3 regions of the Lelliottia jeotgali genome follow, and region 2 is predicted to be linked to each of the others. Evidence: riboswitches for the same ligand, from Rfam matches in the RefSeq annotation. Region 2 holds a riboswitch; each other region holds the start of a gene.
The links. Region 2 has a riboswitch for thiamine pyrophosphate ahead of thiC (phosphomethylpyrimidine synthase ThiC). Riboswitches for the same ligand answer to the same signal wherever they lie in the genome.

Region 1 (2,199 bases), on a different contig from region 2:
ATAGCTATCGTGCCACAGCGCGGCAATATCGCTTTCCGGTGCGTTCAGCCACAGGGCAAGAAATGCCCCGAGACTGACCACCACCATCAGCGTGGCAGCGGTCAGCCCAGGGATCAGCCAGCCGGGGATTAACGGCTGACGGCGCGTTGCCATTCACTGATCCAGGCGGCGCGCTGAGTGGAAACCTGCTGTGGAGTAAATTCCAGCGTGGTTTGCGGTTTGCTCAGCTGATCAAAGCCTGCGGGCAGCGTCACGTCGGTCACCGGATACATCCAGTTGCCGGTCGGGATCGCATTCTGGAACGCAGGTGAGACCATAAATTTCAGGAATTTTTCTGCCAGTTCTGGCTGTTTGCTGGCGGCGGTACGCGCGGCGACTTCCACCTGCAGATAATGGCCTTCGGCAAAGTTTGCGGCGGCGTAGTTGTCTTTTTTCTCTTCGATGATGTGATAGGCCGGAGAGGTGGTGTAGCTCAGAACCAAATCGCTTTCACCTTTCAGGAACAGGCCGTAGGCCTCACTCCAGCCTTTGGTGACGGTGACGGTTTTGGCCGCCAGTTTTTGCCAGGCTTCCGGCGCTTTATCGCCGTACACTTTTTGCATCCACAGCAGCAAGCCCAGGCCTGGCGTGCTGGTGCGCGGGTCCTGATAAATTACGCGCCATTTCTGGTCGCTCTCAACCAGTTCTTTCAGGCTTTTCGGCGGGTTCTTGAGCTTGTTTTTGTCATAGACGAAGGCGAAGTAGCCGTAATCGAAGGGCACGAAGGTGTCGTTTTTCCAGCCGCCTGGAACGCTCACCGCATCGGTGGCGATCCCACTTTTGACGAACAGATTAGTTTGCGAGGCCGCTTCCAACAGATTGTTGTCGAGACCCAGCACCACGTCGGCTTTGCTGTTTTTGCCTTCCATCCGCAGACGGTTCAGCAGGGAGACGCCATCTTCCAGCGCCACGAATTTCAGCTCGCAGTTGCAGTCGGCTTCAAAGGCTTTTTTGACCACCGGGCCAGGGCCCCAGTCGGCGGCAAAGGAGTCGTAGGTGTAGACCGTCAAAACGGGTTTGGCAAAAGCAGGCAGCGCGAACAGCGCCAGCAGGGGGAGAACTTTTTTTAACACTTTGCACCTCAAAGTTGAGTGGCAAAGGATTTTGAGCGACAGCCTCAAATCCCTTCGCCGGCGTTATCCGGATCAGGTTCGACGGGTATTATCTCAGCGCACATCGTTGATGCAGCACCCCGTTGAGAACGGCGGTATTGTAATGATTTGGTGAATATTACGAAAGTGTTATGGTTCCGGCGGCGCAAACCAGGCTGATTTAAAGTCAAACCAGCCGAGGGTGTTCATGCGCAGGCCGCGCATACTGCGCTGTCCCTGAATCATTAGCCAGTGGTGGATCAGCGGCACCATCGCCTGCTGGGCCAGCAGTTGCTGACACCAGACCGCCAGATTCATATCGCCCGCTCGCCACTGGGCGGCGTCCTGCTGCCAGTTGCGGGCGATGCAGTGCTGGATCAGCGGCGTTTCATACAGATGCGAGAATAACGAGAAATCGAGCGGCAGGGTGAAGTTCGCGCTGTTGAGCCAGATATCGCTCACCGCTTCGCCGCGATGCCATTCGTCGTATTCCACTTCCTGAATGTCTAGCACCACCCCTTCTGCGGCCAGCAGCTTGCTCATGATGCGGGCGATAAACCGGTGCTCAACGTGTTCGCGATAATAGGTCAGGGTAATGGATTCCAGCCCGGCAGGCTTTTCGCACCGCCCTGGACGGGCGTGGTGCCAGCGGGGCAGCAGCCCGTAGGCCGGGAACCAGTAGGTCTGGTGCTGATCTTCCGCCTGATAAATCAGATTGGCAGGTGCGAGGATTTGGCTGACCCACTGGCGCACTTCGGGGCTCGCGCCCCGGTGGGTGCGAGCATCGAACAATAGATAGTAGCAGCCCTCTTCAAGACGGCTTTCGACCGCTTTTTCGCCGTCGGTCGGGCCTTCCAGCGTCAGGCCGGGGCTGAACTCTTCGCTGATCTCCGGCAGCACCCAGACATTCACTTCATCAATCAATGCGCGATAGCCAAAATAGTCATCGAAGGCACGAATTTTCAGCTGATTGTTATTATTGCGCGTCACCGCGTAAGGGCCGGTTCCTACCGGCTGACTGGCGAAATTCGCCATCGAACCCCACTCGTGCGGCAAAATCATCGACGGA
Region 2 (2,199 bases):
TAAGATCTTCAGCGATCCCGTTGACTTTCTCCAGCGCCTGGTAGATCGGAACAGTGCCGATCGGCACCGGGCTGTTACGCAAGATCCACTCGCGAGTTTCGTGAATGTAGCGCCCGGTGGAGAGATCCATCACCGTGTCCGCGCCCCAGCGGGTGGACCACACCAGTTTTTCGACCTCTTCTTCGATGGAAGAGGTGACCGCGGAGTTACCGATGTTGGCGTTCACTTTCACCAGGAAGTTGCGGCCGATAATCATCGGCTCCGATTCCGGGTGGTTAATGTTGGCGGGGATAATCGCCCGTCCGGCGGCGACTTCGTCGCGCACAAATTCCGGGGTGATGTTCTCCGGCAGGCGAGCGCCAAAGCCTTCGCCAGGATGCTGGTGGCGTAGCACTTCGCTGCGGATGCGCTCGCGGCCCATGTTTTCGCGAATCGCTATGAACTCCATCTCCGGCGTCACGATACCTGAGCGGGCGTAGTGTAACTGAGTCACGCATTTGCCTGCTTTGGCACGTTTCGGCGTCAACAGACCGGTAAAGCGCAGCTCGTCCAGGCCATCGTCGGCCAGACGTTCTTTGGTGTATGCGGAGCTGCGGTCAGTCAGAGATTCGCTGTCCTGGCGCGCTTCGATCCACGGCTGGCGCAGTTTTGCCAGACCCTGCTGCACGTTGATGGCCACATCCGTATCGCCGTAAGGACCAGAGGTGTCGTAGACCGGCACCGCTTCGTTGTCTTCGAACTGGGGATTCTCTTTGCTGCCGCCGATGAGTGTCGGGCTGAGCTGGATTTCACGCATCGGCACGCGGATGTCGGCCTGCGAACCGGTGATGTAAATACGTTTGGAATTCGGGAAAGCGGTGCCTTCCAGGGTGTCGATGAAGTGTTGGGCTTGTGCGCGCTGTTCGCGGCGGGTCAGTTTAGTGGCAGACATAGCTCATTCCAAAAAAGTAAGGAGTGGCTTGTCAGACGACGGATGAAGCAAGAGATATGATCACCCTGATGGGTGATAAAACAGCTTTTTGACTCTTGTTCCCTTCGCAGGTATTAGCCTGATCAGGTTCCGCGGATCCCGAATTAACGGTCTCAGCCCGTACATTTCTGTACTGGGCACTCCGACAAGAAATTTACACTTTATCCTTCAAGCTGCCTCTTTGTTGGCTGCCTTCGCTCACCCAGGTTACTTACTGATGTAAGCTCCCTGGGATTCGCTCAGTTGCCGCCGCGATGCAGCAGGAATGATTTCGTGTAAAGCGCCTGCAGTGCAGACGCGGTATTTGTAAATTACTCGTTAACGCTTAAGAACTCAAGCCGGTCGCGCGATGTTGTCTTCGTTGCTGGCCTTCAGATTGCTGTCCAGCACCAGGGCGATGAGCTTGTCTTCCAGTGTAAATCGCACTTCCATCGCCTCGCCGAGATCGGAAAGAGCCTGCTGGAACTCCAGATAATTGTCCTGGTCGATGGCGTTTTCGAGCGTGGAGTCGTAATAGTCCATGATCTGCTGGGTATTGGCCTCCAGCAGCGGATAGAGTTTAGTCGCCGCTAAATACGGCGTCGTCCCTTCCATTTCGCGAATAATACGTTCATATAGATTAAAATGACCGTCGGAAAGGTAGTCGACCAGGCTTTGACAAAAATCATCCAGCGCTTTTTCATTCAACCGCATATACGATTCTTTGCCAGGCTTAATGCCAACCAGATTGTAGTAGGCAACAAGCAAATGTTTGCGCACGTGCAGCCAGCGATCGACCAGGTGATGACTTCCTCCAACGCGCTCTGTCAGGCTTTGTAGCTGGTTTAGCATGTTTGACTCCACAAGGTTAAGATGAAAAAGCTGGCCACCCAAAAATGTAAGAATATTGTTATCAACATGCCTGTGAAGCAAAGGTAGTGCAATAGATATGGATCGTATAATTGAAAAATTAGATCGCGGCTGGTGGATCGTCAGCCACGAACAAAAATTATGGTTGCCCGGCGGAGAATTACCTTACGGCGAGGCTGAAAATTTCGATCTTGCGGGGCAACAGGCGCTGAAGATCGGCGAATGGCAGGGCGATCCCGTGTGGTTGATCCAGCAGCATCGCCATCACGAGATGGGATCGGTTCGCCAGGTGCTGGATCTCGATGTCGGCCTGTTCCAGCTGGCCGGGCGCGGCGTACAGCTGGCCGAGTTTTTCCGATCGCACAAATATTGCGGCTACT
Region 3 (2,199 bases), on a different contig from region 2:
GCCGAGAGCGTACAGCCCGTACCGTGGGTGTTTTTAGTCATCACGCGCGGGGCGGTGAATCGCTGTGCACCGTCGCGGGTAAAGAGCCAGTCTGGGCTTTCGGCATCCTCCAGATGACCGCCCTTCATCAGTACCGCGTCGCAGCCGAGCGCCAGTAATGCGCGGCCCTGCTCTTTCATTTCATGCTCGGTGCGGGCATGTGGCGCATCCAGTAGCGCCGCCGCTTCTGGTAGATTCGGCGTAATCAGCGACACCTGCGGCAATAGCTTTTTGCGCAGGGTTTCAACGGCAGATGCCGAGAGCAGCGGATCGCCGCTTTTGGCCAGCATTACCGTATCGAGTACCACGTTTTGCACCTGATACCGCGCCAGACGTTCGGCGACGGCTTCGACGATATCCGTCTCAGCCAGCATACCGATTTTGGTGGTATCTATGCGCACATCGCTGAACACGGAATCCAGCTGTGCCGCGACAAAATCCGGCTCAATGCGATACACCGACTGCACACCGCGCGTGTTTTGTGCCACCAGCGCGGTAATGACCGAGCAGCCGTAGGCCCCGAGCGCCGAGAACGTTTTGAGATCGGCCTGAATGCCCGCCCCGCCGCTCGGATCGGTGCCTGCAATGGTGAGTGCGTTGATACGTTTCATGCCTGCGCCTCCAGGTTCCAGAGTGCGTCGATAAAGGCGCTGGTAAAACTGCCCGGCCCGGTGCTTTGCGAAAGCGCGACGCTTCCCGCGCGTTTCATCCATCCGCATGCGGCGGCAACATTATCCAGCCTGTCGCCCGGCAGCGAACAGCTTGCCGCGACCACCGCCGACAGGGCGCAGCCGGTGCCGACCACGCGGGTCATCATGGGATCGCCGCCAACGATAGTTTTGGTTCGCTGGCCGTCGGTGACGTAATCCACTTCTCCTGTGACCGCGACAATCGCGTTGGTCTGGCGAGCCAGCGCCAGCGCTGCGGGTAACGCGCTGGCAGCAGTATCGGTGGTATCTACTCCGCGACCGCCCGCGCTCATTCCGGCGAGAGCGAGGATTTCCGACGCATTCCCACGGATGGCTGCCGGTTTGAGGGTGAGAATTTGCTGGCAAAAGCGGGTGCGAAACGCCAGTGCGCCAACGGCGACGGGATCGAGAGTCCAGGGTTTTCCGGCGGCAACCGCACTTTCGATCGCCCGACGCATGGCCTGCGCGCGTGGCGAAGTCAGCGTCCCGACATTGATCAACAGCGCATCGGCCAGCGCGGCAAACTGCTCTGCTTCTTCGGCTTCGATAACCATCGCCGGAGACGCGCCAAGCGCGAGTAAAACGTTAGCGGTAAAGGTTTGCACCACATCGTTGGTCATGCAGTGGGTGAGCGGAGAGCGCGTGCGGAAGTGATGTAAGACGTGTAAATCGAGCAGGTCAGGCTGCATGGTTTCGCTCCTGCCTTGCGTGAAGAAGCGATAACCGTGAAAGGCATCTGACTTCCCTACGCTGGCATTATCCAGATCAGGTGGTACGGGTATTTCTCAGCCTTCACAAGGAAGGGCACCCCGAGTCAAATTACATATAACTGATGTAATTCCAGAAGAGTAAAGGATGTGGCCTGCGCTGACAAGCCTTCTCAAAACGGTTTATTTATTGCCCACAATGATAAAAATAACTAAAAAAAAATAGCGCTCACATTCATTCACTTTGTATACATTTAATCTCTTTGATTATTTAGATTTAATCCTTTTTAAGCTCACAATATCAGCCCAATGCACCTTGCCCCGGCCCGATAACAAAACAATAAAAAACAATGCATTAGGTTAAATTAATGTTTACTTTCAGTGAGTTACCTATAAAACAGACTTGTGATCTGCATCAAAACTCACCTGAGTCCGTTAGGCGATAGTTCAGCTTCGTTAGCAATATCCTAACCATCAAAGAATGACATCCTCATCAACAGCAACACCCGACTCGGTTTCACGCGTCGGTATCTGGCTGCGTCAAAACTGAGGATCTTTTGCTTGTTTTTAAATTTATCGTTGAGATTTGTATTGTGAAATTAATGCTTGCTCGTAAAACCGCCATCGCTTTATTTGTATTATCTATGTCCTGCGCCGGTAGCGCATTGGCTGCACCGGTAATCTATGATCAAGCGTGGGGAGATTCCGTCGAAGCCGCGCACCAGGCTAATGTCGATCTTATTAACGATCATCAGAGCCAGATC

Region 1: another riboswitch for thiamine pyrophosphate. It lies ahead of thiB (thiamine ABC transporter substrate binding subunit); the one in region 2 lies ahead of thiC (phosphomethylpyrimidine synthase ThiC).
Region 3: another riboswitch for thiamine pyrophosphate. It lies ahead of thiM (hydroxyethylthiazole kinase); the one in region 2 lies ahead of thiC (phosphomethylpyrimidine synthase ThiC).

Annotation. Positions count from the first base shown of each region.
Region 1 covers NZ_JAENMQ010000002.1:139,863-142,061, reverse strand. The annotation lists gene thiP (thiamine/thiamine pyrophosphate ABC transporter permease ThiP) at 1-153, opposite strand, end outside; gene thiB (thiamine ABC transporter substrate binding subunit) at 129-1,112, opposite strand; TPP riboswitch at 1,144-1,244, opposite strand; gene sgrR (HTH-type transcriptional regulator SgrR) at 1,281-2,199, opposite strand, start outside.
Region 2 covers NZ_JAENMQ010000019.1:19,596-21,794, forward strand. The annotation lists gene thiC (phosphomethylpyrimidine synthase ThiC) at 1-931, opposite strand, end outside; TPP riboswitch at 1,014-1,125, opposite strand; gene rsd (sigma D regulator) at 1,304-1,801, opposite strand; gene nudC (NAD(+) diphosphatase) at 1,899-2,199, shown strand, end outside.
Region 3 covers NZ_JAENMQ010000001.1:969,781-971,979, forward strand. The annotation lists gene thiD (bifunctional hydroxymethylpyrimidine kinase/phosphomethylpyrimidine kinase) at 1-650, opposite strand, end outside; gene thiM (hydroxyethylthiazole kinase) at 647-1,417, opposite strand; TPP riboswitch at 1,454-1,550, opposite strand; gene JBO43_RS04625 (YadA-like family protein) at 2,038-2,199, shown strand, end outside.